One region of the Rhizobium sp. X9 genome, then DNA from elsewhere that is predicted to be linked to it. Evidence: predicted binding sites of a transcription regulator. Region 1 holds the regulator's gene; each other region holds the start of a gene.

Evidence for each region. The regulator LexA, encoded in region 1, represses DNA repair genes until DNA is damaged. The targets are predictions, from matches to a motif close to TGTTCNNNNTGTGTTCNG.
Region 2: a site for LexA is predicted at 7,934-7,951, ahead of JZY08_RS16615 (ImuA family protein). Genes of this name have one in related genera too.
Region 3: a site for LexA is predicted at 4,776-4,793, ahead of JZY08_RS00205 (DNA recombination protein RmuC). Genes of this name have one in related genera too.

What each region holds. Positions count from the first base shown of each region.
Region 1 covers NZ_CP071311.1:1,155,353-1,165,365, forward strand. The annotation lists gene JZY08_RS05605 (ComEC/Rec2 family competence protein) at 1-136, shown strand, start outside; gene JZY08_RS05610 (glutathione S-transferase family protein) at 154-831, opposite strand; gene lexA (transcriptional repressor LexA) at 1,273-1,995, opposite strand; gene JZY08_RS05620 (VOC family protein) at 2,206-3,087, shown strand; gene kdsA (3-deoxy-8-phosphooctulonate synthase) at 3,087-3,932, shown strand; gene eno (phosphopyruvate hydratase) at 4,080-5,354, shown strand; gene JZY08_RS05635 (septum formation initiator family protein) at 5,698-6,015, shown strand; gene pdhA (pyruvate dehydrogenase (acetyl-transferring) E1 component subunit alpha) at 6,169-7,212, shown strand; gene JZY08_RS05645 (pyruvate dehydrogenase complex E1 component subunit beta) at 7,230-8,651, shown strand; gene JZY08_RS05650 (pyruvate dehydrogenase complex dihydrolipoamide acetyltransferase) at 8,666-10,013, shown strand, end outside.
Region 2 covers NZ_CP071312.1:340,246-350,258, reverse strand. The annotation lists gene JZY08_RS16640 (MFS transporter) at 1-597, opposite strand, end outside; gene JZY08_RS16635 (AraC family transcriptional regulator) at 778-1,716, shown strand; gene JZY08_RS16630 (bifunctional 2-polyprenyl-6-hydroxyphenol methylase/3-demethylubiquinol 3-O-methyltransferase UbiG) at 1,775-2,413, shown strand; gene JZY08_RS16625 (error-prone DNA polymerase) at 2,428-5,703, opposite strand; gene JZY08_RS16620 (DNA polymerase Y family protein) at 5,700-7,217, opposite strand; gene JZY08_RS16615 (ImuA family protein) at 7,132-7,896, opposite strand; gene JZY08_RS16610 (DUF1304 domain-containing protein) at 8,127-8,480, shown strand; gene JZY08_RS16605 (glycerate kinase) at 8,483-9,754, shown strand; gene JZY08_RS16600 (FadR/GntR family transcriptional regulator) at 9,893-10,013, opposite strand, start outside.
Region 3 covers NZ_CP071311.1:37,915-47,927, reverse strand. The annotation lists gene dapD (2,3,4,5-tetrahydropyridine-2,6-dicarboxylate N-succinyltransferase) at 1-567, shown strand, start outside; gene dapE (succinyl-diaminopimelate desuccinylase) at 583-1,779, shown strand; gene JZY08_RS00225 (hypothetical protein) at 1,763-2,359, shown strand; gene truA (tRNA pseudouridine(38-40) synthase TruA) at 2,380-3,180, opposite strand; gene fmt (methionyl-tRNA formyltransferase) at 3,180-4,115, opposite strand; gene def (peptide deformylase) at 4,163-4,675, opposite strand; gene JZY08_RS00205 (DNA recombination protein RmuC) at 4,825-6,018, shown strand; gene JZY08_RS00200 (ribokinase) at 6,071-6,970, shown strand; gene trmB (tRNA (guanosine(46)-N7)-methyltransferase TrmB) at 6,983-7,681, opposite strand; gene metK (methionine adenosyltransferase) at 7,793-9,055, opposite strand; gene JZY08_RS00185 (helix-turn-helix domain-containing protein) at 9,240-9,659, opposite strand; gene lnt (apolipoprotein N-acyltransferase) at 9,794-10,013, opposite strand, start outside.

The sequences.
Region 1 (10,013 bases):
GGTGGGGCGGCTGCGCGCCGCAATCTCCGGAACGGACAGGCCGTGGAGCGAACATCGTTATTACGACTGGAAAAGCGGCCGTTTTGATCACGAGGTGCCGGACGCCGTCAACAGGCTGCTGGCGGCGTCAGAATGAGCCGCCAGCTTGGTTCATCAGGCCTTGGCGCGCAGATCCTCGGTCAATTGGCCGATCCCGCCGATTTCCTCTTCATGCGCCGTGTCGCGCCAGGTCTCCTTCAAACCGGCCTCATACCATTCACGCATGGCGGGCAGGGCGAGCAGCCTTTCGTAATAGCTCTTCGCTGCGGGCGAAAGATCCGCGCCGTAGGTCTGGAACCGGAATGCGACCGGGCAGAAGAAGGCGTCGACCGCCGTGAATTTAGCGCCGGCGAGATATGGTCCGCCAAATTTCGCAAGGCCTTCGCTCCAGAGCGCATCGATGCGTTTGATATCGGCCGCAAGTCCGGCATCGCCACCTTTCGGCTTTACCCTTATGCCGACAGACATGGGGTAGAGATTACGCAGCGAGGAGAAGCCCGCATGCATCTCACTGGCCGCCGAGCGTGACCAGGCTCTTGCCTGCTTGTCGCTTGCCCAGACGCCCTGATGTCTTTCGGCAAGATATTCCGCAATCGAAAGCGTTTCCCATACCTTGAAGCCTTCATCGACGAGGCAGGGAACCTTGCCGGTTGGTGAAAACGAGGCAAAGGACACGCCTTCACCGAACGGAACCAGTTTTTCATCGAAGGCGATACCAAGCGTGCGCATCAACACCCACGGCCGCAACGACCAGGAAGAATAGTTCTTGTTGGCTACATAAAGATCGTACATGGCGTATCTCCCGGATATGACGCGCATTTCTACACCTGCCGGACGTCCACGGAATATCGAAAATAATCCATGGCTCCCATAAGCCGTATTGATGAATGGCAGGGCGCAGGCATGGACGGCAGCACCCCGTCAATATCACCACTTGGAGACGGCGGAAATTCGTCACGTGACGCGATGGCGAAAATTCAATCTTGCAAAAACTTTGGCAGAAGTTCTGGCGCTGATCGCGGTCAACGGCACATGCATCGCTTCGCTATATAGACGGAAATATCGGTATGAAAATTGGATCAGTTTCTAAAAGGCGTCGATCCTGAAGGTCGCAGAGTATCGCTTCCTACCGCAAAATCATGGCCTGCTCCGGACCAGCCTTCACACTTATGCAACAGACGTCACCTTCCGATGACGCCTGCTGAAAACTGAACCACGTCCGGTCCCTTATGATCAATGATAGCGGCGGATCAGCCCAACCAGCTTGCCCTGAATCTTAACCCGGTCCGGCCCGAAGATGCGGGTTTCATAGGCTGGGTTTGCTGCCTCCAGCGCGATGGATGCGCCCTTGCGGCGGAAGCGCTTCAGTGTTGCTTCCTCGTCATCCACCAGCGCCACGACGATATCGCCCGGATTGGCGGTGTTGCCGTTGCGGATGATGACGGTATCGCCGTCGAAAATGCCGGCCTCGATCATCGAATCGCCCTTGACCTCAAGCGCGTAATGTTCGCCGGTGCCCAACATGTCCACCGGCACGGCAACATCATGGGTGTTGTTCTGGATGGCGGAAATCGGCACGCCGGCGGCGATGCGGCCCATGACCGGCACGGTGACAGCCCCGCCGAAATCATTGGCAGGCGCCTTGGGGGCAGGGGCGGGTTCCGGCGCCTTCGGTTTGCCGAGACTGCCTTCGATGACGCTCGGCGAAAAGCCGCGCTGCGGCCTTGCTCCGGGCGTATAGGCCTCAGGCAGCTTGATGACTTCCAGCGCCCTCGCCCTATTAGGTAGCCGGCGAATAAATCCGCGCTCTTCGAGGGCGGTGATCAGCCGGTGGATGCCGGATTTCGAGGCAAGATCGAGTGCGTCCTTCATTTCATCGAAGGAGGGCGGCACGCCGGACTCTTTCATTCGTTCATGAATGAAGAGAAGCAATTCCTGCTGTTTGCGCGTGAGCATGAGGAAAACACCCTTGAGAATCGTAGTGGAAGTCGCGAAACAAATACAGAACGAACACTATATGTTCCATATGTGTTCTGCAATCCCCTAAAATTTCGTGAAGCAGCTATCTGTTGTTTTGATGATTTGCCTCATTGCCCGCATTTGTGCTTTTCTTCGGTCCGAACCATTGCGGCCTGGGACTGACTACGCCGCCAGCAGGAAAAAATAATGACGAAACCCGCAAGCGTCGATCATCTCGTTCTGCCCGTGCAGGCTCTCGGAATCGCTGAAAAGCGCGTTGGCGCTCTCGGTTTCACGGTTGCACCGGAGGCTCTTCATCCCTTCGGCACGCAGAACGCCTGTGTTTTTTTCGCTGACGGAACCTATCTGGAACCGCTCGCGATTTCTAATCCGGCTAAATATAATGCCTCGGTGGAGAAGGGGGATGTGTTCACCGGCAGGGATCAGGCCTTCCGGCAGCGTGATAGACAGGAGGGTTTTTCGGCGCTCGTGGCCCGAACCGATGATGCCTTTGGCGATCATGACAGGTTTGCGATCTCAGGCCTCTCGGCAGGCGATGTCTTCGAGTTTTCGCGGCCTCTCCGGATGCCGGACGGTTCGCAGGGTGAAGCGGCGTTTCGGCTTGCTTTTGCGGCGAGCGGATCGGCTGCGGATTTCTTTTTGTTCAGTTGCCAGCGGCTACAGGCCCTGCCGGGCGACCGCACGGCGCTGGAGCGTCATGCCAACGGGGTCTCTGGCCTCAGCGAAATAGTTCTGTTTTCCGGCGGCGATGCAAAGGCGGCGCGCCTGATCGAAACGGTGTTTGGCTGTGAAGGCACGATATCTCCGGATGGTGATATGGTTTTCGTGACCGGCAATGCGCACATCAGATTGACCGGAAAACCGGCTTTCGGCGGGCATGCCGTGAGTGCTTCGGATTGGAGCGACGGCGGATTGCGCGGCGCGGGCATCGTCTTTCTGTCACACGATCTTGCCGTGACAGAAGCGGTGCTTGCTGCTAATGGCGTGTCCTGCGCAAAAGCGGGCGGCCGCCTGGTGGTGCCCGCGGCACCCGGTCAGGGCGTAACATTCGCCTTCGAGGAAAAATGATGAGCGTTACGAACAATCTCAAAGTCACCGCCGGCGATGGCGCCAGCAAGGTTTTCTTCTCCAATTCTGAGCGGTTTTCGCTGATTGCCGGCCCCTGCCAGATGGAAAGCCGGGACCATGCCTTCATGATCGCCGGTGTCCTGAAGGAGCTTTGCGACAAGCTGGGAATAGGGCTTGTCTACAAATCCTCTTTCGACAAGGCGAACCGCACCTCGCTTTCCGGCAAACGCGGCATCGGCCTTGAGAGCGCGATGCAGGTTTTCGCCGATCTCAAGAAGGAATTCGGCTTTCCGGTTCTGACCGACATTCACACCGAAGAGCAATGCGCCATCGTGTCCGAAGTGGTGGACGTGCTGCAGATCCCGGCCTTTCTCAGCCGCCAGACCGATCTTCTCGTCGCCGCCGCCAGGACCGGCCGCGTCATCAACGTCAAGAAGGGCCAGTTCCTGGCGCCCTGGGACATGAAGAACGTGCTTGCCAAGCTCAATGAGAGCGGCAATCCGAATGTACTCCTGTGCGAGCGCGGTGCGTCCTTCGGATACAACACGCTGGTTTCCGACATGCGCTCGCTGCCGATCATGGCATCGCTTGGCGCGCCGGTCGTGTTTGACGCGACCCACTCGGTGCAGCAGCCGGGCGGGCAGGGTGGCTCGACGGGCGGCCAGCGCGAATTCGTCGAGACTTTGGCGCGGGCGGCCGTTGCGGTCGGCGTGGCCGGCCTCTTCATCGAGACCCATGAGGACCCGGACAATGCACCGTCCGACGGCCCCAACATGGTCCACCTGAAGGACATGCCGAAACTGCTGGAAAAGCTTCTGGCTTTCGACGCCATCACGAAAGGCTGAGGGCTGGCCGCTGCGGTGAGCGCCGTTTGAGCCAATCGATTTTAATGGCGGGCGGGCCGTTTCCGCCGTCCGCCGTCATTGTAATTTCTTCGCCATCGTCTAAGACAGGCGACGGAAAATATCTGTTCCATTCCCAAGGGAGAGACCATGACTGCCATTACCGATATCATCGCGCGCGAAATCCTCGACAGCCGCGGCAATCCGACCGTTGAAGTCGACGTTTATCTCGAAGACGGCTCCATGGGCCGCGCTGCCGTTCCGTCCGGCGCCTCCACCGGCGCGCATGAGGCGGTTGAGCTGCGCGATGGCGGCAAGCGTTATCTCGGCAAGGGCGTGGAAAAAGCGGTTGAAGCCGTCAATACCGAAATCTTCGACGCCATCGGCGGTTTCGATGCCGAAAACCAGATCCAGATCGACCAGACGATGATTGCGCTTGACGGTACGCCGAACAAGTCACGCATCGGCGCCAACGCTATCCTCGGCGTGTCGCTCGCTGTTGCCAAGGCTGCCGCTGAAGCCTCCGGCCTGCCGCTTTACCGTTATGTCGGCGGCCCCAACGCACATCTTCTGCCGGTTCCGATGATGAACATCATCAATGGCGGCGCGCATGCCGACAACCCGATCGACTTCCAGGAATTCATGATCCTGCCGGTCGGCGCAGAAAACATCCGCGAAGCCGTGCGCATGGGTTCGGAAGTCTTCCATACGCTGAAGAAAGAACTGGCCGCGCAGGGCCATAACACCAATGTCGGCGACGAGGGCGGTTTCGCACCGGGTCTCGAAAGCGCGCCGGCAGCACTCGATTTCATCATGAAGTCGATCGAAAAGGCCGGTTACCGCCCGGGCGACGACATGTTCATCGGTCTCGACTGTGCCGCAACCGAATTCTTCAAGAACGGCAACTACGTTTATGAAGGCGAAGGCAAGACCCGTTCGCCGATCGAGCAGGCCGAATATCTGGCCGAACTCGTCGCCAAGTATCCGATCATCTCCGTCGAAGACGGCATGGCTGAAGACGACTGGGATGGCTGGAAGGCTCTGACCGATCTCGTTGGCAACAAGTGCCAGCTCGTCGGCGACGATCTCTTCGTCACCAATTCCGCACGCCTTCGCGACGGCATCAAGATGGGCGTTGCCAACTCCATTCTCGTCAAGGTCAACCAGATCGGTTCGCTCTCCGAGACGCTGGATGCGGTTGAGACGGCGCATAAGGCCGGTTACACCGCCGTCATGTCGCACCGCTCGGGTGAGACGGAAGATTCTACCATCGCCGATCTCGCAGTCGCTACCAACTGCGGTCAGATCAAGACCGGCTCGCTTGCCCGTTCGGACCGGCTCGCAAAGTACAACCAGCTGATCCGCATCGAAGAAATGCTGGGCCCGCAGGCGGCTTACGCCGGCCGTTCGATCCTGCGCGGTTAATTCCGGCAGTATTGGTTGTGATGCGGCCCGCCGCCTTGGCGGGCTCATTCAGGGGCGAGCGGTAGCATCCGCATTCCGTCACCCCGGACCCGATCCGGGGTCCAGCGCGATCAAGTCCTTGATCGCGAAAGACTCTCCCCGCAGCGCAGACGCGCTGTGGCTGGATACCGGATCAAGTCCGGCATGACGAGGGTTCTTTTGACGTCGCTGCCATTCTTAGCCCGCCCTCCGGCGGGCTTTTTTGCGCCTATTAGCCAAAGACAATTTAAGGTCAACGGATAGTTAAACAATCAGCCTTAATCTCGAGACTCAAAGGTTATGCGTTTTAAGGCTTCTCTCCGGCATGTGGACCAGACATCATAAAAAGAGACGATTCGGCCGTTTGATCGTTCCGGCCATCACGATCGCTTTTCTTTCCTATTTCGGCTATCATTCCATCCATGGCGACTTCGGCCTTCAGGCGACGGAGCGGCTGGAGCGGCAGCGTATCACCCGTACTGCAGAGCTTGCCAAGCTGACGCAGGCCCGTGTTGCGCTGGAGCGGCAGGTGGAATTGCTGAGCGACGGCTCGCTGGAACGGGACATGATCGATGAGATTTCCCGTTACCAGTTGAATATGTCCCGCACGGACGAAATCGTCATCATGAACACCTATTTCTAATTAACCGAAATCAAGTTAATTAATCTTTTGTGATTTATTCACAGCATCTTAGCGTGAATATGTGCCATGCGTTTAAAGCATTGCTGCATGGCATTTTCTTGCATATGGTACGCGCCACTCTATCCATTCAAACGGCAACTCAGGGAGGGATGAATGGCGCCGCGAAAAACCGCGTCCGTATCCGGCCGAAAGACAACGGCAAAGGCTTCAACCGAATTCACCGGTAAGAACAGCCCGGACTTTTCGAAGGAAGAAGAGCTTCACGCCTACCGTGAAATGCTTTTGATCCGCCGTTTCGAGGAAAAGGCCGGCCAGCTTTACGGCATGGGCTTCATCGGTGGTTTCTGTCACCTCTACATCGGTCAGGAAGCTGTCGTTGTCGGCATGCAGATGTCGCAGAAGGAAGGCGATCAGGTCATCACCGCTTACCGCGACCACGGCCACATGCTGGCGCTCGGCATGAGCGCGCGTGGCGTCATGGCCGAGTTGACCGGACGCAAGGGCGGCCTGTCGAAAGGCAAGGGCGGCTCGATGCACATGTTCTCCAAGGAGAAGCATTTCTACGGCGGCCACGGCATCGTCGGTGCGCAGGTTTCGCTCGGAACCGGTCTCGCTTTCGCCAACCGCTATCGCGGTAACGACAATGTCTCCGTGACCTATTTCGGTGACGGCGCCGCCAACCAGGGTCAGGTCTACGAGAGCTTCAACATGGCCGCTCTCTGGAAGCTGCCGATCATCTATATCGTTGAAAACAACCGCTACGCCATGGGCACGTCGACCGCCCGCGCCACCGCCCAGTCGAACTATTCGCTGCGCGGCCAGTCCTTCGGCATCCCCGGCATTCAGGTGGATGGCATGGACGTGCGCGCCGTCAAGGCCGCCGCCGATCAGGCGCTGGAACATTGCCGCTCCGGCAAGGGTCCGATCATTCTGGAAATGCTGACCTACCGTTACCGTGGTCACTCCATGTCCGATCCGGCGAAATACCGTTCGAAAGACGAAGTGCAGAAGATGCGCTCCGAACATGACCCGATCGAGCAGGTCAAGGCACGGCTTCTGGAGCAGGGCTGGGCAAGCGAGGATGAACTCAAGGCCATCGACAAGGATGTCCGTGATATCGTCGCCGACAGCGCAGACTTCGCCCAGAACGACCCAGAGCCGGATGTATCCGAGCTCTACACCGACATTCTGCTCTGATCGGGAAAGGGAAACCCATGCCAGTAGAAATTCTTATGCCCGCCCTTTCCCCGACCATGGAGGAAGGCACGCTTTCCAAATGGCTTAAAAAGGAAGGCGACAAGGTCACCTCCGGCGACGTGATCGCCGAGATCGAGACCGACAAGGCGACCATGGAAGTGGAAGCCGTGGATGAAGGCGTCATCGGCAAGCTGCTGATCGATGCCGGCACCGAAGGCGTCAAGGTCAACACGGCTATTGCCGTGCTTCTCCAGGACGGCGAAAGCGCCGACGACATTTCTTCTTCCGCCAAGAAAGAAGAGCCGAAGGCTGAAGCTGCAAATTCCGATTCGGATGCGGCTGGCGGCAAGACCCGCGAAGCAACCGAGGAGCCGAGCGCTGCCAAGGAAGCCGCAAAGGTTCCGGCAGCACCCAAGATTGAAGTCGCTGCCGATCCGGACATTCCGGCAGGCACGGAAATGGTGATGACGACCGTGCGTGAAGCGCTGCGCGACGCCATGGCCGAAGAAATGCGCGCCGACGAAAAAGTTTTCGTCATGGGTGAAGAAGTCGCCGAATATCAGGGCGCCTACAAGATCACCCAAGGCCTGCTGCAGGAATTCGGCGAGCGTCGCGTCATCGATACCCCGATCACCGAGCACGGTTTTGCCGGTATCGGCGTCGGTGCAGCGATGACGGGCCTGCGGCCCATCGTCGAATTTATGACTTTCAACTTCGCCATGCAGGCGATCGACCAGATCGTCAACTCGGCGGCGAAGACGCTTTACATGTCGGGTGGCCAGATGGGTGCACCGATGGTGTTCCGCGGCCCCTCGGGTGCTGCCGCTCGCGTTGGCGCTCAGCATTCGCAATGTTACGCCGCCTGGTACAGCCATATTCCGGGTCTCAAGGTCGTCATGCCTTACACGGCAGCGGACGCCAAGGGTCTCCTGAAGGCAGCCATCCGCGATCCGAACCCGGTCATCTTCCTGGAAAATGAAATTCTCTACGGCCAGAGCTTCGAAGTTCCGAAGCTCGATGATTTCGTGCTGCCGATCGGCAAGGCGCGCATTCATCGCAAGGGCAAGGATGCGACCATCGTGTCCTTCGGCATCGGCATGACCTACGCGATCAAGGCGGTTGCGGAACTCGAAAAGCTCGGCATCGACGTCGAACTGATCGATCTGCGCACCATCCGCCCGATGGATCTGCCCACCGTCATCGAATCGGTCAAGAAGACCGGTCGTCTGGTCACGGTCGAGGAAGGTTTCCCGCAGTCATCGGTCGGTGACTTCATCGCCAACCAGGTCATGCGCGCCGCTTTCGATTATCTCGATGCGCCGATCCTGACGATCGCCGGCAAGGATGTTCCGATGCCTTACGCGGCAAACCTCGAAAAGCTGGCTCTGCCGAACGTCGATGAAGTCGTTCAGGCCGTCAAAACCGTCTGCTACAAGTAAGGGGAGGCGTTTCGATGCCGATAAACATCACCATGCCTGCCCTTTCTCCGACGATGGAAGAGGGCAATCTGGCCAAGTGGCTGGTCAAGGAAGGCGACAAGGTCGCACCCGGTGACGTGATCGCCGAGATCGAGACCGACAAGGCGACCATGGAAGTGGAAGCCGTTGACGAAGGCACGGTCGCCAAGCTGGTTGTTCCGGCAGGCACCGAAGCGGTCAAGGTCAACGCCCTGATCGCCATCCTCGCCGCCGATGGCGAGGATGTGGCCGAGGCGGCAAAGGGCGGCGCTGCCGCTCCCGCCGAGGCCGAGGCTCCGAAGCAGGAAGCTGCAAAGGCCGAATCGCCGAAGGAAGAATCTGCCCCGGCCAAGGCTGAAAAGCCCGTGGCTGATCAGGCTGCCGCATCGTCCACACCGGCTCCGGTCGCAGAGTCCGGCGAGCGCATCTTCGCTTCGCCGCTGGCCCGCCGTCTTGCCAAGGAAGCCGGTCTCGACCTCTCGGCCGTTTCCGGTTCCGGCCCGCATGGCCGTATCGTCAAGACCGACGTGGAAAAGGCCGTCGCTTCCGGCGGTGCGAAGGCCGCACCGTCTGCTGCTGCATCCGCAGGCGCACCGGCTCCGGCCCTCGCCAAGGGCCAGTCGGACGAAGCCGTTCTCAAGCTGTTCGAACAGGGTTCTTACGAGCTGGTGCCGCATGACGGCATGCGCAAGGTCATCGCCAAGCGTCTGGTCGAATCCAAGCAGACGGTTCCGCATTTCTACGTTTCGGTGGATTGCGAACTCGATACGCTTCTGGCGCTGCGCGCCCAGCTCAACGCCGCCGCTCCCGAAAAGGACGGCAAGCCCGCCTACAAGCTTTCGGTCAACGACATGGTCATCAAGGCGCTGGCTCTCGCGCTGCGCGATGTGCCTGATGCCAACGTCTCCTGGACGGAAAGCAACATGGTCAAGCACAAGCATTCGGATGTCGGCGTTGCCGTTTCCATTCCGGGTGGCCTGATCACGCCGATCATCCGCAAGGCGGAAGAGAAGTCGCTCTCCACCATCTCCAACGAGATGAAGGACTACGGCAAGCGCGCCAAGGAGCGCAAGCTGAAGCCCGAGGAGTATCAGGGCGGCACGACGGCCGTGTCCAACATGGGCATGATGGGCGTCAAGAGCTTCTCCGCCGTCATCAACCCGCCGCACGCCACCATTCTGGCAGTCGGCGCGGGCGAAGAGCGTGCTGTCGTGAAGAACGGCGAGATCAAGATCGCCAATGTCATGACGGTTACGCTCTCTACCGACCACCGTTGCGTCGATGGCGCGCTCGGAGCCGAGCTGATCGGCGCCTTCAAACGCTACATTGAAAACCCGATGGGCA
Region 2 (10,013 bases), on a different replicon from region 1:
CGGAACGGTGAGCAATTGCACGAGAAGTGCAATGACGCCAAGCACGCCGGCAACGACGAAGGCCGCACGCCAGCCAAGTGTCGCGCCTATCCACGCGCCCACGGGGGCGGCGCAGACGGTGGCAACCGAAACACCTGTCAGAATGATGGCCATGGCGCGTGGCATCTTATCCAGCGGAACAAGCCTCAGCGCCAGCGCCGCCGACATGGCCCAGAAACCGCCAAGGCCGATGCCGAGCAGAACGCGTGATGCAAACAGCATGAAAAGACCGTTGGCAAAGGCGGCAAGCGTGCTGGAAATGATCAGCAGCGTGGTAAGCCCAAGCAGGGTCCAGCGGCGGTCGATGCTGCGTGTGCCGATGACGACGCCGGGACCAGCCACCGCTGCTACCAGCGCAGTGACGGTGATGGACTGGCCGGCAATGCCGGAACTGATGGAAAGATCGGCCGATAGTGGCGTCAGAAGGCTGACCGGCAGAAATTCCGCCGTCACCAGCCCGAAGACGCCGAGTGAAAGCGAAACCACGGCGGCCCATTTCGCATCCGGCTCTGTCTTGCGCGGCGTATATTCAAGTTCGTTGATTGTCCGGCTATTCATGAAAATCTCCTGATGCGCATTGCGGGAATACGCTCTGAAACGGAATGGCAAAACGACGAGACCGGGGGAGGCCGGTCCATCGCCTGCAAATCGATGGTCGTAAGCTATGCGTGACAGGCTGGCGTTTCCATGCTAGAAAATCCTTATTCCTTAACTAAACGTCCGAATTTGTGAGATGTCATGAACGATGCCCTGACGGAAATGCTGCGAGGTCTCAGGCTTGACGGCGTCGAATATGGCCGCTGCCGCATGGCTACGCCCTGGGCGACGGCCTTTCCCGAACAGGAGGCGGCGCGATTTCATTTCATTGGCGTGGGACAGGCCAAATTGCAGAAACCTTCCGGGGAGTGGCTGACGCTGACATGTGGCGATGCGGTGCTTCTGCCCCGCGGCCACGCCCATGTGCTGGGCAGCGGCGAGGGTGTGACGCCCGCCCTGTTCGATCGCTTCGGCAAAAAGGAAGTGTGCCAGGGCATTTTCGACATGCAATGCGCCAGCGCCGGCGGCGACACGGTGGCGTTCACGGCCTCGATGCGTTTCAACATGGATAATCTGCATCCGCTGCTGCAGCTGATGCCGGATGTGATGCTGACCAGCGATCTTGCCAAAAGCGATCCGGCCATTCCGCATCTCCTGGAAGCCATGGCGCGCGAGGTGGAACTGAACCGCGTTGGCGCCGGGGGCATTCTGGCACGGCTTGCCGATGTCCTGACGGCGACCCTGATCCGCACATGGGTGGAACATGGCTGCGGCGATTCCAGCGGCTGGCTTGCCGCCGTGCGCAATCCCGAACTTGGGCGGGTGCTGGCGGCGATCCATCTCACCCCCGAAAAGGACTGGAGCGTGGAAGAGCTTGCCTCGCTGATGGGCGCATCCCGGTCCAGTTTTGCGGAACGCTTCACCCGCGTGGTGGGGGAGAGCCCGGCGCGTTATGTGGTGCGCATTCGCATGCATCAGGCGCGGCTATGGCTGCGCGAAGGCATGCGTGTGACGCTGGCGGCGGAAAAACTCGGCTACGATTCCGAAGCCTCCTTCAGCCGCGCTTTCAAACGCGTGATCGGCGCACCACCCAGCCAGTTCCGCAGGAAAGACACGGCAGGGCTGGAGGATGCGGCTTAAAAGCTTCAAACAAGCCGGATAAGATATTGCGTGAGACACCGTCCGGGGAACATCCACCATGAGCATTGCCGACGACGCCCGTTTCTGGAACCGGACAGCGCGGAAATATGCCGAAGGCAGGATTGCGGATGAAGCGGGATATGAGCGCACGCTGGAGCGAACCCGTGGCCTGCTGAGGCCGGAAGACAGTATATTGGAACTGGGCTGCGGCACCGGGACAACGGCAATCCGGCTGGCAGGCGGTGTCAAAGACTATCTTGCGACGGATATTTCCAGGGACATGATTGCGATTGCGCAGGAAAGAAAACACGCCGCCGGCTCTCTCACCAACCTCGTTTTCAGCATTGCGACCGTGGAAACGCTTGTGCCTCACCCTGCGCAGTTTAACGCGGTTCTGGGTTTCAATTATCTTCATCTGGTCCGTGACCTGCCCGGTACATTGCAGCACATCCATTCCCTGCTTGCCCCGCAGGGGCTTTTGATCACCAAGACACCCTGCGTCGGGGATATGAACCCGCTTATCCGCCTTGTGCTGCCGGTGATGCGGGCAATCGGCAAGGCACCCTATGCCGGCGTGTTCAATGCGACCGAACTGGGCCGGCATATAATGGCGGGCGGCTTCGACATTCTGGCCACGGAAATCCATGCCACGAGGGGCAACGACAGGCGCCCCTACATCGTGGCGCGCAAAAGATGAGCTAAGCCTTCATCTCAGTGGAAGTTGCGGGAGATGACCTTTATCCGCTCCACCTCATCTTCATCATCGGCGGCAGGCGGCGGATGTTTCCTGTTTGCACGGTGATCTTCCGGTGGAATACCATGGTGAAACTCATCGCCACGCCCGTGCGGCAGGGGAAAGGAGTGGTTACGCTCACCCACGCTTGCCAGTGCCTCCGACAGATCAGTCAACCGGTGGGCGACCAGATGGACCACCTCGCCCTCCCGCTGGATCTTGCCGTAAATGCCGACCATGCCGGCGGACAGAACCACGCGCCGGTATTTTTCGAAGGTCTTGACCCAAAGGACAGCGTTGGCAATGCCTGTCTCATCCTCCAGCGTCATGAAGATCACGCCCTTTGCCGAGCCGGGGCGCTGGCGCACCAGCACCAGACCCGCCGTTTCCAGCCATGTGCCATCCCGCACACGCACCGCCTCCGCGCAGGTGACAATGCGGCGGCGGGAAAGGTCGCGCCGCAGGAAGGTCATGGGATGTTCGCGCAGGGTCAATCCGACATGACCGTAATCCTGCACCACCTCACCGCCATCCGCCATGGGCCTGAGCGCGACGGCCGGTTCCTGAAGCTCGTCAACGACAGCATTTTCCCGGCTGGCGGCGGCGGCGAAAAGCGGCAGCGGCTCATCCCGCAGGGCCTTGATGGCCCAGAGCGCCTCGCGTCTGGCAAGCGAAAGCGACGGTAGAAAGGCATCGGCTTCGGCCAGACAGACTAGGGCAGCGGCGGGAACACCCGCCCTTCGCCACAAATCGTCGACGGAGGCGAAAGGCCGATCCTGCCGGCCGGTGACGATATCGGCAGCATGTTTGTTGGAAAGCCCCTTCACCATGCGCAGGCCAAGCCGCACGGCAAACCGCTCCTCACCCTTGCCATTCTTCTTGCCCGTAGGCTCCAGCGTACAATCAAAACGGCTGTTATTGACGCAAACCGGGCGCACCTCCACGCCATGATCGCGCGCATCACGCACGATCTGCGCCGGGGCGTAAAACCCCATGGGTTGTGAATTGAGAAGCGCCGTACAGAAAATATCGGGATGATGGCATTTCAGCCATGAGGAGGCATAGGCGATCAGCGCGAAGGAGGCCGCATGGCTTTCAGGAAAACCATAGCTGCCGAACCCTTCCAGCTGCTTGAAGATGCGTTCGGCGAATTCTTGCTCATAACCGCGTTCCACCATGCCATCGATCATATCCTGCCGGAATTTGGAGATGGTGCCGACATTCTTGAAGGTCGCCATGGCGCGACGCAACTGATCCGCCTTCCCGGGGGAGAAACCGGCGCATTCGATGGCGACGCGCATCGCCTGCTCCTGAAACAGCGGCACGCCCAGCGTTTTGCCCAGCACGCCTCTCAATTCCTCTTTCGGATAATGTTCCTCTTCTTTTTTGTCACGGCGACGAAGATAGGGGTGCACCATATCGCCCTGAATGGGACCGGGACGAACGATGGCGACCTGAATGACGAGATCGTAGAATTTTGCCGGTTTCAGGCGTGGCAACATCGACATCTGCGCTCGGCTTTCGATCTGGAAGGTACCCAGCGTGTCGGCTTTCTGAATCATCTTGAAGGTTGCAGGATCGTCCTCCGGCATGGAGGTAAGGTCGTATTTTTTGCCATAGCGCTCTTCCAGAATGTTGAAACCGCGCTTCATGCAGGAGAGCATGCCGAGCGCCAGGCAATCCATCTTCATGAACTTGACGACATCGATATCGTCCTTGTCCCATTCGATGATCTGCCGGTCATCCATGGCGGCGGGTTCGATCGGCACCAGCTCGTCCAGCCGGTCATGGGTCAGAACAAAGCCGCCCGGATGCTGGCTGTGATGGCGCGGCGTGCCGACAAGCTGGTTAGCCAGCTCGAAGGCGAGTTTCAGGCGTCTATCCTCCATATTGAGGTTCAGCTCCTGCACCTGTTTTTCACCCACCCCTTCGCTCCAGCGCCAGACCTGCGAGGACAGAAGTTTGGTCAAATCTTCCGGCAGGCCCAAAACCTTGCCGACATCGCGAAGCGCCCCGCGCCCGCGATAACGGGTGACGACCGAACAGAGCGCGGCCTTGTCGCGACCATAGGTGTCATAAACCCACTGGATGACCTCTTCGCGCCGCTGATGCTCGAAATCCACGTCGATGTCAGGCGGTTCGCGCCGTTCTTCCGAAACAAAACGTTCGAACAGGAGATCGACCTTGACGGGATCGATGGCAGTGATGCCGAGCACGTAACAGACCACCGAATTGGCGGCCGAGCCACGCCCCTGACAGAGAATATCCAGCGAGCGCGCATGGCGGACGATGGCATTCACCGTCAGGAAATAGGGCGCATATTCCAGCCTTCCGATCAGGCCAAGTTCATGATGCAACGCCCTTTTCACCTTCTCCGGCAGACCATCCGGATAACGCCCTGGCACCGCTTCCCAGACGAGCTTCTCCAGCGCCTGCTGCGCCGTTAGCCCCGGCAGGCTGCGCTCTTCAGGGTATTGATAGACCAGTTCTTTCAGCGAAAATTTACAGCGTTTCGCGATTTCGAGGCTGCGGGAGAGCGCTTCCGGGTAGCGGGCAAACAGCCGGTGCATCTCTTCCGGTGGTTTCATATAGCGGTCGGCATGGCGTTCGCGCCGGAAACCCGCCTCGTCGATGGTGCAATTATGCCGGATGCAGGTAACGACATCCTGCAGCATGCGCCGCTCAGGCACATGAAACAGTACGTCATTGGTCACCACTGTCGGCACACCAGCGGCTTCGGCCATCCCAGACAGTTCGAAAAGCCGCATCTGGTCGTTGGGCCGTCTTCTGAGGCTCAGCGCCATATAGGCCCGGTCCGCAAAAGCGGCTTTCAATCGCCGCAGGCGAAGCGCGCAGAGATCATCGGCGAGATCGGCGAGCAGCACTACGATCAGGCCTTCACCATAGGTCACGAGATCATCCCATGTCAGCCGGCATTTGCCTTTGCCTCCCCTTTTCTTGCCGACGGAAAGCAGCCGGCAAAGCCGCCCGTAAGCCGGGCGATCCATGGGATAGACAAGCACGGAAAGATCGTCATCCAGATCGAGGCGGCAGCCGATGATGAGCCGGATGCCGTGGTTGCTTGCCGCCTCATAAGCACGGGGAATGCCTGCAAGGCTGTTTCTGTCGACAATACCCAAAGCCTCGATGCCAAGGCGTTTGGCCTGTTCGAAAAGCTCCTCGCAGGAGCTTGCGCCGCGCAGGAAGGAAAAATGCGTGGTCACCTGCAGCTCGGCATAACGCGGCGTGCTCATGCGAAGACCCCATGGATGAACCAGCCCTGCGAACCCGTCTCGGCATGTTCGCCATCACCGGAGCGGAAAATCCAGAAACGCTCTCCGCTTTCGTTTTCCACCGTGAAATAATCGCGCACGGCCGCCTTTTCCCGGTCGCGTTTCCACCATTCGCCGAACACCCGTTCCGGCCCGTCGGCGCGCCGCACATTGTGGCGCACGCCCTTCCAGAGGAAATAACGCGGCGGGTGGTCGGGCAGCAGCGCCAGCGTCTCGATGGGTTCCGGCCTTGCAAAAAGCCTGACAGGGCGGGGCCAGTGGCCGGGCCAGCCGAGCGTATCCTCAGGCGCAAGCGCCGCCACGGGGGCAACGGAACGTTCCGGCACGTCGCTTGCCACCGCTGCATAACGATAGACCCTATGGCCGCGATTGAGGATGACATCCACCGTATCGGCGATGTCCGCACGGCCTTCCTCCAGAAGCGAGGAACGGGCCTGTACAGCCACAAGCGGCTCGGCCTGGGTGGCGGTCAGCACCATCATCTCGATGCCGAAGCCGGGATCGATGGTGTCGATCCGGTCGGTCAGGAGCCGAACCAGCTGTTTGACATCGCGCACCGGTCTAGAGGTGCCGGCCCGCACCGCCTGCAGGCCGCTATCCACCCGGTGCAGCACCAGATCGACGCGACGTGCACCGAGGCCGCGTTTTTCAAGCGCTGCGCAAAGGCCTGCAACAAGCTTCTGCGTATAACGGGCAATCGTCTCCGCCGCCGCAATCGGCTCGGGAAAGGCGCGCCGTACCTCCACCAGCTCGGCCACGCGCACCGGTTCTATGGGTTCGCCGATCTCCCCGAAAGCCTGGGAAAGGCGACGGACGAGTTCCGGGCCGAAACGCAGGGTAAGCGGCGCCCGCGGAGCCTCGGCAAGCTCGCCGATGGTACGGAAGCCGAGCACCTTCAAGCCTGACACGATACGCTCCTCCAGCCGGAGTGCGGAAAGCGGCAATCCACTGATCACCGTCCGCTGGGCACCCGGCGGCACGATGCTGATTTCCTCACGGCCGAAACGGGCAAGGGCATGGGCCGCTCCCCAGCTATCGGCAATGGCGGCGCGGGCTGCAAAACCGGCGGCATGCAGGCGGTTGACCATGCCGCTCAGCATCAGCGTCTCATTGCCGTGCAGATGGTCTGCCCCCGCCGTATCAAGCACCAACCCGTCCGGTGGATCGGCGGCGACGATCGGGGCGTAGATACGCAGGAAGTGAAATGCGAGCTGCTGCAGGGCGCGGGCATCGGCGCCCGCATCCAGATTTTCGACGAGAAGGCCGGGCACCAGCGCCTGCGCCTTGCTGACCGGCGTGCCGGGCCGGATGCCCGCCGCCTTTGCCGCCTTGTCGAGCGCCAGCACCAGCCGGCGGCTGCCCTGGCGGCCGATCATGACCAGCGGCTTTTCAACCGGCGGCGCGTCCTTGCCCGAAAGACGCCGGAAGCGATCCGTCGGCCATGTCGGCAGGTAGAGCGAGACGACCCTTTGCATCACAGGCTTCCACTTCAAATTCGGCACTTTCGCCGCCGCGACATCGCAAAAGTTCCAGAAACCAGCGCGGCCTGCCCACACCCGGCACCGGCAAGGGTGAAGAGGGCCGGACCGCGACACGCCAGCGGGTCACCGCCGCCGTCGGCTCGCCGAACAGCGCCGCATCGGCCGCGCGCCGGAAACGGCGGATGGCGATGCCGGTAACACCAGAGGTTTCCGCCGCCAGTTGCAGCCGCCGCGAGGCATTCATCGGCAACTTCGCCAATTCACCCATCACCGCGCCGAAACCATTGCAGCGCAAGCCCTCCTCGAAACAGTCGAGCACGCCTTTTTCATCGCGGCATTCAACGATGATGACCCGGTTCTGCGACAGCCCGGCCTGCGTCAATCCCGGCATGAACAGATCTCGCCGGGTCACGCACCATAAAACTTTGCCGGACAGCCTTGCTGCCACACCGGCCGCAAAAAGGGCCGCCGCCGCACCATCGGCAGCGCCATTGCCGCCGCCGCTCACCTCATGCAGGCAACCGAGTTTCAGCCCGCCTCCCGGCAGGTGATGGTCGATGGCATCCACGCCGAAAGGCAAGGTCTCGTGCAGGCGCTGAGGGCCGTTACCGATCCTTTCCAGCCTTTCACGCAGCTCTTCGACAACGAGCAACTGGTCCGCGCGCTTTTGCATGGCATGACGGGTTTCAATTCCGGTTATTCATCACTATTGTTCTTGTTTTGTTCCTATTTCAGCAAAGAGTCAAGCAACAGACTGCCGCTCATCAACAGTTTGCACGGGAAGAGAGGATTCTGGCCTTGCAGCGCCTCGTCCCGCCGTTAAAACGGAATTGTTCGCTCGCTGCCGTTCTTCTCAAGAGGACCGATGTGACACGGACATCAGGGTTTTGGAGGAAACCGCCGATGATCGCCAGCATTCTGATTGCCGTGGTTGCGGCCATCCATCTTTACATCGTCATTCTGGAAATGCTGCTGTGGGAAAAGCCCGCCGGCCGCAGGGCCTTCGGTCTTTCGGCAGATTTCGCCCGGCAGACGAAAATGCTGGCCGCCAATCAGGGGCTTTATAACGGGTTTCTGGCCGCCGGGCTGGTCTATGGGCTGATCCAGGGCGATGAAGGGCTGAGCTTCAAGGTCTTCTTTCTTGCCTGCGTTCTGGTGGCCGGAATTTTTGGCGCCATCACCGCCAATATGAAAATCCTGTTCATTCAGGCGCTGCCCGCCCTTGTGACGCTCGGCTTGCTCTGGATCGGAGTATGAACATGACCGCATGGAACGACCACCAAGCCAAAGACGCCCTCAACCGGATATTCATGGCGGCAGTCGCGAGCGCCGATCCTGCAAAGATGCTGCAACGCCACCTACCTTCTCCGCCCAAGGGCAGATGCGTGGTGGTGGGCGCGGGCAAAGCCTCGGCCGCCATGGCCGCAGCGCTGGAAGCGGCATGGCCGCATGTCGATCTTTCCGGTGTGGTGGTGACGCGTTACGGCCATGCTGTCCCGACCACACGCATCGAGATCATCGAAGCATCGCATCCGGTGCCTGACGATATGAGCGCGGAAGCGGCAAAACGCATTCTCGCCGCCGTTGAGGGGCTGACGGCAGACGACATGGTGATCGCTCTGATTTCCGGCGGCGGTTCGGCGCTGATGGTCGCCCCCGCCGAAGGCATGACGCTTGCGGACAAGATGGCCGTCAATCGCGCCCTGCTTGCCAGCGGCGCGACGATTTCCGAAATGAACGCCGTCCGCAAGCACCTCTCCCGCATCAAGGGTGGACGGCTGGCGCTGGCAGCCAAACCGGCCAAGGTGGTGTCGCTGCTGATTTCCGATGTGCCGGGCGACGACCCCTCCGAAATTGCCTCCGGCCCGACGGTTGCCGATCCGAGCGACATTAAAACCGTGCGGGAAATCGTCTCACGCTATGAACTCGACCTTCCCGAAACGGTGCGCAAAGTACTGGAAAAAGGTGAGGAAACACCGAAGGCCGGCGATATCGACGAGGATGTCAGGATGATCGCGGCGCCCTCGCTCGCCCTGCAGGCGGCGGCTGATGAGGCCGTCAGGCTCGGCCTTACACCACTCATCCTCGGCGATTCCCTTGAAGGCGAATCCAAGGATGTCGGCGCCGTCATGGCCGGTATCGCACTGTCCGCCAGCCGCAAGGGTCTGCCGCTCAAAGGCCCGGCCGTGCTGCTTTCCGGCGGTGAAACCACGGTGACAATCGGCAAGGGGCCCGCCGGCAAGGGGGGCCGCAACACGGAATTCCTGCTGAGCCTTGCACTGACGCTGAAGGGCGCAGAGGGCATATGGGCCATTGCCGGCGACAGCGACGGCATTGACGGTGTTGAGGATGCGGCCGGCGCGCTGGTGACGCCGGATACGCTGATGCGCATGCGCGAGGCCGGCGCTGATCCGCGTCAGTCGCTCGTGACCCACGATAGCTATACCGCTTTCAAGGCAGCCGGCGATCTTGTGGTGACGGGTCCGACGCTGACGAATGTGAATGATATCAGGGCGATTTTGATCGGGTGAGAGGCGGAAAACATGCTGGCGTGATGCTGGCCTCCGCAAACGTAAATGCATCTGGCGCTGCGCTGCGACTCGCTTCCCTCTCGCGGGGAGAGGGCAGGGCGGCAATGCGTACCCTCATTTCATTGTCTCACGGCGACCTCAAGGCGCCTTGATCGCCTTCTGCGTCCGGTCCTTACCAACCTCGATCACGTGGCGCATGGCCTTCACCGCGGCATCGGCATCCCGAGCCGCAATGGCGTGCACGATGCGCAGGTGATTG
Region 3 (10,013 bases), 1.1 Mb from region 1:
TTCGAAAACTGGGGTGAAAACCAGTTCCGCGCCGCCGGCTTCCGTGCCGTGCCGAACGCCGTGGTGCGCCGCTCCGCCTATGTCGCCAAGAACGTGGTGCTGATGCCGTCCTTCGTCAATCTCGGCGCTTATGTCGATGAAGGCACGATGGTCGACACCTGGGCAACCGTCGGTTCCTGCGCGCAGATCGGCAAGAACGTCCATCTTTCGGGCGGTGTCGGTATTGGCGGCGTTCTGGAGCCGCTCCAGGCCGGCCCGACCATCATCGAGGATAATTGCTTCATAGGCGCCCGTTCGGAAGTCGTCGAAGGCTGCATCGTGCGCGAGGGCGCCGTTCTCGGCATGGGCGTCTTCATCGGCAAGTCGACCAAGATCGTCGACCGCGCCACCGGCGAGATCACCTATGGCGAAGTGCCGCCCTATTCCGTCGTCGTTGCCGGCACCATGCCGGGCAAGCCTTTCCCGAACGGCGAGCCGGGCCCGAGCCTCTATTGCGCCGTCATCGTCAAGCGCGTCGATGAAAAGACCCGCTCCAAGACCGGCATCAACGAGCTTCTGCGCGACTGATAAAAAGCTGCTGACATGACCACGACCGATCCCGTTGCCAATCTCGCCGCCCTCATCCGTTGCCCTTCGGTGACGCCCGCCGAAGGTGGCGCGCTGTCGCTGCTCGACACCCTGCTTTCGCCGCTCGGCTTTGCGGTGGAAAAAATGGTGGCTAGTGAAGCGGGGACCCCGGACGTGGAAAACCTCTACGCCCGGCTCGGCACGGAAGGTCCGCATCTGATGTTTGCAGGCCATACGGACGTCGTACCGGTGGGCGACGAGGCCGCGTGGAGCCATCCGCCCTTTGCGGCTGAAATCGCCGGCGGTGAAATGTTTGGCCGTGGTGCTGTTGATATGAAGGGCGGCATCGCCTGTTTCGTTGCCGCCATTGCCCGCCACATCGAAAAACATGGAAAGCCTGAGGGCTCCGTTTCCTTTCTGATCACCGGCGATGAGGAAGGCCCGTCGATCAACGGCACCTCCAAGCTTCTGGAATGGGCCGCCGCCAGGGGCGAGCAATGGGATGCCTGCGTGGTAGGTGAGCCCACCAATCCCGACCAGCTGGGCGACATGATCAAGATCGGCCGCCGGGGATCACTGTCCGGCCGCATCACGGTGCACGGCGTGCAGGGGCATGCCGCCTACCCGCATCTCGCCGACAATCCCATTCGCGGGCTGTTGCAACTGACGCACGCGCTGATGCATCCGCCTTTCGATCGTGGCACGGATGATTTTCAGCCTTCCAATCTGGAAGTGACAACTGTCGATACCGGCAACGCCGCCACCAATGTCATTCCGGCACGGGCGACGGCCGCCTTCAATATCCGCTTCAACGACAGCTGGACGGTGGAAAGCCTGCGCGCGGAAATCATCCGCCGCCTCGATGCAGCCGCAGCCGAAGGCGAGCTTCGTCCCGACCGCGCACCGGTCAAATACGACATCGTCTGGGCAGACCGCCCGGCCCATGTTTTCCTGACGCGGAACAATGCTCTCATCTCGTCGCTCTCCGGCGCCGTGGAAGCCGTGACAGCCAGGGAACCCAGGCTTTCGACCACAGGCGGCACATCGGATGCCCGCTTCATCAAGGATTATTGCCCGGTGGTGGAATTCGGCCTCGTCGGACAGACCATGCACATGGTCGATGAGCGCGTGGCTGTCGCCGATCTCGAGACGCTGACGCGCATCTACGAAACCTTTATCGAACGCTGGTTCGCCCATGCCGACGGCAAGTGAAATAAGGCTCTATCTGAAGGGCCTCTGGCTGTTGCTGCTCGGCGACCATACCGGCGCGCGTTATCTGGACCTGTCCGAGCGCGGCATGTGGCGATCCTTCTATTCCGCGCTGTGGTGCCTGCCCGCCATGCTGGTATCCTGGCTATGGCTGCGGGCCGCATTTCTCGCCAGCTATCCGCCTGGCACCGGGACGGGGTTCATATTTTTCTTCCGCCTCGCCATGGTCGAGGCCATCTGCTGGATCGTGCCGCTGCTTTTGATCGGTATGCTGCTGTTCGCCTTCGGCGCACGGGAAAAATTCGTGCCCCTCGTCACCACCATGAACTGGCTGTCGCTGCCGTTTTCCTATGCCTATGCAGCTCTGATCCTGATCGCATTTTTCCTGCCGCCTTTGCAGGGGCTGATCGCCGTCCTCTGGCTGGCACTGCTTTTGTCGCTGGTCTTCGCCTTTTCGCGGATCGTGAGGTTCTTCATTCGCGACCAGTCGCTGCTCGTCTCGGCGATCGTCATGACCCTGCTGGTGCCGGGCATGCTTCTTTCCGAAGCGCTGCAGCGTTTTCTCGGCGTTTATCCGGCCTGAGAAGCGAGAAACACCTCTTTTCAGTCCGTGTCTTCGACTGTTTCGACTTTTGAATATACACGCGGCGGAATGACGTCGGGATAATCGACCTGCATGAAATAAAGACCGTCCGGTGGCGCCACGGGGCCGCAAGCCTTGCGATCCCGCGCCTCCAGCGCCGCGCGCACGTCCTCCGGCGTCATGGTGCCCTCGCCCGCGAGTTTCAGCGTACCCGCAAAAGAACGGATCTGGTTGTGCAGAAAACTCTGGGCAGTGGCGCGTATCTCGATGAGATCACCGTTGCGCGTGACATCCAGCCGGTCGAGCGTTCTGACCGGGCTGTTCGCCTGACAATGGACCGAGCGGAAGGTGGTGAAATCGTGCCGGCCGACGAGCATCTGGGCCGCTTCATGCATGCGCTCGTGATCCATGTCCTTCGACACCCACCATGCGCGCTTGTGCTCCAGCGCCAGCCGGGATTTGCGGCAAATGATGCGGTAGAGATAATGGCGGCGCAGCGCGGAGAAGCGGGCGTCGAAATCCTCGGTTACCGCTGCTACATCCAGCACTGACACGGCCTCTTTCGCCATGGCCAGATGCGCGTTCAATGCATTGCGCAGCTTGTACGGGTCCCACGCCCGGGAAAGATCGGCATGGATGACCTGCCCCACGGCATGCACGCCGGAATCGGTGCGGCCCGCGCCGCGAATGGAGATGCTCTCTCCTGTCAGCGACCGGACAGCGGCTTCAAGCGCACCCTGAACAGAGGGGCCGTTATCCTGTCTCTGCCAGCCGAAGTAAGGCGTGCCGTCATATTCGACGGTCATGCGGAAACGCGGCATCAGCCGAGCCTCGTTGTGGCCGGAACGGGTGTGCCGCGAACGAAATCGGCAGCGGACAGCGGTTTGCCACCTGCCTTCTGGAGGCGGGTGAGCCGCACGGCGCCACTGCCGCAGGCGACGGTCAGGGCGTCATCGAGCACCGCGCCCGCCTCCCCCATGCCGCTCGCCAGTTCGGACGCCAGAACCTTCACGCGCTCCGCCTTGCCGCCAATTTCCATTTCGAGCCATGCGCCGGGAAAAGGCGAAAGGCCGCGAATGTGGTTATGCACATCCTGTGCGGGCCGGGAAAAATCAATCCGGGTCTCACCCTTGTCGATCTTGGAAGCGTATACCACGCCCTCTTCCGCCTGAGTGGTGAGAGGAAGGTCGTCTGCTTCCAGTTTGTCCATCGCCTGCCGCATCAGCCGCGCGCCGGCAAGCATCAGGCTGTCATGCAACTCGCCGGCGGTCATATTCTCGCCGATCTGGATCTTTGCGGTCAGCGCGACAGGGCCGGTATCCAGCCCCTTTTCCATTTTCATGACCATCATGCCGGTCTCGGTATCGCCGGCCATGATTGCCCGTTGAATGGGGGCCGCACCGCGCCAGCGCGGCAGCAACGAGGCGTGACCGTTATAACAGCCAAGACGCGTGCCGGAGAGGATCGCCTCGGGCAATAGCAGCCCATAAGCGACAACAACCGCCACATCGGCGTTGAACTCCCGGAATTCCTGCCGGTCTTCCTCAGCCTTGAAATTCACCGGCGTCAGCACGGGCAGGCCCAGCAGTTCAGCCGCCTGATGCACCGGCGATTTCTGCAGATCAAGGCCACGGCGGCCGCCGGGACGCGGCGGCTGCGTATAAACGGCAACGACCTCGTGACCCGCTTCCACCAGTGCGCGCAACGTGGGGACGGAAAACTCCGGTGTGCCCATGAAGATGATGCGAAGAGCCATCGTCGCCCCCTGTCCTTTTTGCCGTTTCGTCTCCAAACAGGGAGGGATCAGACCTTTGCGCGGGCCGCTTTCGTGAATTTCTTGATGACCATGTCGCGCTTCAGCCGCGAAATATGGTCGATGAACAGAATGCCGTTCAGGTGGTCGATCTCGTGCTGCAGACACGTCGCCAGAAGCCCGTCCGCATCGACGGTCTGCTGTTTGCCGTCGCGGTCCACATATCTCACCGTCAGGGACGCGGGACGCTCCACCTCGGCATAATAATCGGGAATGGACAGGCACCCTTCCTCATAGGTCGAAATATCGTCCGACACTTTGAGGATTTCCGGATTGATGAAGACAACCGGCTTTTTTTCTTCGTCCTCGCGCGAAACATCGATCACCAGCATCCGGCGCGGCACGCCGACCTGAATGGCGGCAAGGCCGATACCCGGCGCATCATACATGGTTTCGAGCATATCGTCGGCAAGGCGCAACACTTCGGCATCCACCTGTTCGATGGGCCTGGATTGCTGGCGCAGCACGGGATCGGGCAAAATGATAAGCGGTTTGATAGTCATGGCTTCCCATAACGTATCTCTTGCGCGGAGGAAATAAAAAACACGCAGGTGAAATCAGCACCTGTCGCCGGTTAGATCGGACTCATTTCCGCCGCAGGAATGTTCTTGTTTTGATCTTACGAATCACTGGAAATCTGATAGATTTAGCCATGAGCATAGATTTCTCCGTTCTCCTCGCTCCAGCATTGCGGGCCGGTTCCGTCGACATCAGCTTCGGCGCGCTTCTCGCGGCTCTGGTTTTCGGCCTGTCCGCCGTCTGGATGACCACGAAAAGCCGTGGAAAAAAAGCGGAGGCCGACGGTGAAATCTCCGATCTCCTGAAAACACAGTCGGAGTTGCACGGCCGGATCGCCGCCATGGCGGAAACGCTCGGCACACGCCAGAACGAGATGGGCCAGACGATAAACCAGCGTCTCGACGGCATGTCGCAGCGGCTGGGCGAAACGCTGACGGAACAGACCCGGTCGACGCACGAAAATCTGAGCCGCCTGCAGGAGCGCTTGGCCGTCATCGATGCCGCGCAGGGCAATATTCAGGATCTGGCGAAGGACGTCGTCGGACTTCAGGCAATCCTTTCCAACAAGCAGACGCGCGGAGCCTTCGGACAGGCGCGCATGGAAACGCTGATCGCCGATGCCCTGCCCGCTGGCGCCTTTCAGCTGCAGCCGACGCTTTCGAACGGCTACCGGCCGGACTGCATCATCAGGATGCCCAACAACGCGCCGTCGCTTGTCATCGACGCCAAATTTCCGCTGGAGGCCTGGAACGCGATCAAGGCTGACGAGTCTCCGGAAGCGAAGCGGGCGGCCACACAGCAATTTCGTCGGGATATGGAAGTCCACATCCGCGATGTGGCGGAAAAATATCTGATCCGTGGTGAAACACAGGATACGGCCTTCATCTTCGTGCCTTCCGAATCGATCTTCGCTGACATCCATCAGCATTTCGAATATCTGGTGCAGCGCGCCCACCGCGCCCGCGTCGTTATCGTGTCACCATCGTTGTTGATGCTGTCGGTTCAGGTCATCCAGTCCGTGCTGAAGGACCAGCGCATGCGCGAGCAGGCGCATCTCATCCAGGGCGAAGTCGCTCTCCTGATGGACGATGTGCGGCGGCTGGACGACCGGACGCGCAAGCTGCAAGCACATTTCGGGCTGGCGCAGAAAGACATCGACATGATGCTGATCTCCTCCGACAAGGTGCTGGCGCGTGGCCAGAAAATCGAGGGTCTCGATTTTTCGCCAACGGAAAAAGAGACCTCGCATGGGGAAATCGAGCAGGCGCGGCGCTTTGCGGAGAACAGGGCGGGAACGACCAAGTTGCGGGTGGTTGACGACGAGTGATCCCCTCGGGCAAAGTCGCCGCCTTATTTACATTGTATACGGACATGCCCCCATGATTACTGTTTTCGGCTCCATCAACATGGATCTCGTCGCCACCGCCAAACGTCTTCCCAAGCCCGGTGAAACCGTGACGGGGGAGAGCTTCGCCACCGCGGCGGGCGGAAAGGGAGCCAATCAGGCGCTTGCCGCACGACGCGCGGGCGCGACAGTCAAAATGGCGGGCGCTGCGGGCGACGATACATTTGCCGCACCGGCACTGACATTGCTGCGTGAGGCCGGCACCGACCTGTCGCTCGTCAAGACTGCACCGGGTCCGACCGGAACGGCCATGATCCTGATCGGTGAAGGCGGGGAAAACATGATCTCGGTCATTCCGGCCGCCAATGGTGAAGTCTCCGCAGCCGATGCCGCAAAGGCGGTGGCGGAGATGTCGGCAGGTGATATTCTGATGCTTCAGTTCGAAGTGCCTGCGCCCGCCATTGAAGCGGCGCTTACGGCCGCCAAGGCGAAACGCATCACCACCGTCATCAATACCGCACCGCTGACCGCCGACGGCCCGCGCCTTGCCGGCCTTGCCGATATCGTCATCGCCAACGAAACCGAGTTCGAACTGCTGATCGGCAAGAGCGGGCTTTCAGGCTCCGAGCGGGAAAACGAAATCAAGGCCCTGCATGATAAGACCGGCCAGACATTGATCGTCACACTTGGCGCGGACGGCGTGGTCGCCATTCGCAACGGCAAGATCTTCAAGGCCTCCGGCCTCAAGATCGAGCCCGTCGACACCGTTGGCGCTGGCGATACCTTCTGCGGTTATCTTGCCGCGAGCCTCGATCAGGGGATGGATTTCGAAAAGGCGCTGAAGCGCGCCGCTGTGGCAGGCTCACTCGCCTGTACGCGCGCCGGCGCCCAGCCTTCCATTCCGGTTGCCGCCGAAGTGGACGCCAACATCTGACGGTTCTAGCCGTTAAGTGCGAATGAAAGTGAGGTAGGCCGAACTGCGGCCTTCTCTTTTCGCCTTGTTCTCATAGCGCGTGCCCGGCCAGGTGGCATAGGGTGTGCGCCAGTCCTCGGCGCTTTGCGCTGTCCACTCGAAACCGCCATGGCGCGCGCAGTGCTGCAGCGTCCAGTTGATGTAGGTATCGATATCGGAGGCGAAGCAGAACTTGCCGCCGGGTTTCAGCACGCGATGGAAACGGGCAAGGTTGACGTCGGAAACGAAGCGTCGCTTCCAGTGCTTCTTCTTGGGCCAGGGATCGGGATAGAGAAGATCGATGTGATCGATCGATCCATCCGGCAGCCAGTCGAGCAATTGCGTCGCGTCATCGTCGTAAAGGCGGATATTCATCAACTCGCCTTCACGCACGGTCGCCAGCAGCTTGGCCATGGAATTGACGAAGGGTTCGACGCCGATGAAGCCGGTCTCGGGGTTTTCGACAGCACGATGGGCGAGATGTTCGCCGCCGCCGAAACCGATCTCCAGACGGACCGATTTCACATCCGCCGGAAAGAGGGCGACGAGATTTTTGGGCGGGGCGCTTTCCAGGTCGATTTTCAGCAAGGGCAGCAGATTTTCTATCGTGTCGACTTGCTGATTGCGCAGGGGCTTGCCCTTGCGTCTGCCAAAAAACGCTTCCGTCGCGCGCGAACGCCGTTCTTCCGTCATGTCATACTCTCAAGAACAAATAGACTTAACCCGCACAGCGCCACATGAGGCGCTGTGCGGGTTACAAAAGGTTGGTGACGGTATCTCTCAATCGCCGTCAAATGACAAGGGTTAGGCGCTCAAAGCTTCCTTGAGCGGCTTCACCAGATCGAGCTTCTCCCAGGAGAAGGAGCCGTCACGGCCAGCCTTGCGGCCGAAATGGCCGTAGGAGGACGTCTTGGCATAGATCGGCTTGTTGAGATCGAGATGACGGCGAATGCCCGACGGCGACAGGTCCATGACCTTGCGGATGGCGCCTTCGACCTGATCTTCGCTGACCTTGCCGGTGCCGTGCAGATCGACATAGATCGACAAAGGCTGGGCGATACCGATCGCGTAAGCGATCTGGATGGTGCAACGATCGGCAAAGCCGGCGGCCACAACGTTCTTGGCGAGATAGCGCGCAGCATAGGCAGCGGAACGGTCGACCTTGGTCGTGTCCTTGCCGGAGAATGCACCGCCACCGTGGGGGGCAGCACCGCCATAGGTGTCGACAATGATCTTGCGGCCGGTCAGGCCTGCATCGCCGTCGGGACCACCGATGACGAACTTGCCGGTCGGGTTGATGTACCACTGGCAATCGTCAGCGATCTTCAGGTCGCCCAGAGCCTCGCGGATATAGGGCTCGACGACGGCGCGCACCTTCTTCGAGTCCCAGCTTGCATCGAGATGCTGCGTGGACAGAACGATGGATACGGCTTCCGAAGCCTTGCCGTCGACGTAACGAACAGTCACCTGGCTCTTGGCGTCCGGTCCGAGTTTAGCAGCTTCGCCTTCACCGCTTTTGCGGGCGGTTGCGAGCAACTGCAGGATACGGTGAGAATAATAGATCGGCGCCGGCATCAGGTCCGGCGTTTCCTTGCAGGCGTAACCGAACATGATGCCCTGGTCGCCTGCACCTTCGTCGCCCTGCTTGTCGGAAGCATTGTCCACGCCCTGCGCGATGTCCGCCGACTGCGGATGCAGGAGAACGTCGATCTTGGCCGTCTTCCAGTGAAAACCATCCTGCTCGTAGCCGATGTCACGGATCGCCTTGCGGGCGGCGGACTTGAATTTCGAAGGGTTGATGACCGGATGGCCAGCGGCGTCCTTCAGGACCTTGCCGTCCTTGTCCTTCTTCAGCAGGGTGTCGGGAACCCGCACCTCACCGGCGATAACGACGCGGTTGGTGGTCGCAAGCGTTTCGCATGCGATGCGCACGGTCCAGGGGTCAACACCCGTCTTGGTCGCTTCACGGTAAATGAGATCCACGATTTCATCGGAAATACGATCACAAACCTTGTCCGGATGACCCTCGGCCACGGACTCGCTGGTGAACAGATAATTGGCACGCATGCGGGATTCCCCTCAAAGAACGGTCTTGGAGTTTGTTAGTCATTTCGGCCATGAAAAACAAGGACACAACCACATAAATATATCTTTATGTGAGAATTCCTTTCCAATTCGGCACAAAAAAACGGCCCTTGCGGACCGTTGAGTGCCCGGCATCCCGTGCCGGAAATTTACTGCGCAGCGCGGCCTACTCCGCATCTCCCTCGGCGGCGAGCGCCTTGACGAGATCGACGAGACGACGGCGAACCTTTGGGTCGGCAATCTTCACAAATGCGCGGTTCAGCTGCAGACCTTCCGCCGACGACAGGAAATCCACCACGTAGTTGGAGCTGGATGCTTCCGCCATGCCGGGCGCGCCGCCAACCTGATCGCCAGGTGCGTCTTCGAAGAAGAAGGAAACGGGTACGTTCAAAATCCCCGATATGTTCTGCAGGCGGCTGGCGCCGACACGGTTCGTGCCCTTTTCGTACTTCTGGATTTGCTGAAAGGTAATTCCGAGACTTTCACCCAGCTTTTCCTGGCTCATGCCAAGCATGGTTCTGCGAAGGCGAATTCGGCTTCCGACATGAATGTCGATGGGGTTAGGCTTTTTCTTATTCTCGGTCATCATGCGGTCCTGACACTCGGAAAGGGTTGATATCTCGCTTCATTACTCATTCGAAAAAATGAGCCGGCATTTCGACAGCGTCCAAACTTGTTTTACGACTGACGTATTCACTATGCAATTGTGGGGGTTGCTGGTCAATTCTGGCGCCGCGCAAAACTCCAGGCAGTCGATACCGCAACCATCAAAAGGATTGAAAAAATCAACCAGAAATACGTCCGATGTGTGTCGTAAGTAAATGCGTCGTTTGACCCACCACTCAAAGTGGCGTCAACAATTCCGATCCGGCCGTAGTCCAACCCGGCAATAATGCGGCCATAGGGGTCAATGACGGCGGAAATCCCGGTATTTGCCCCG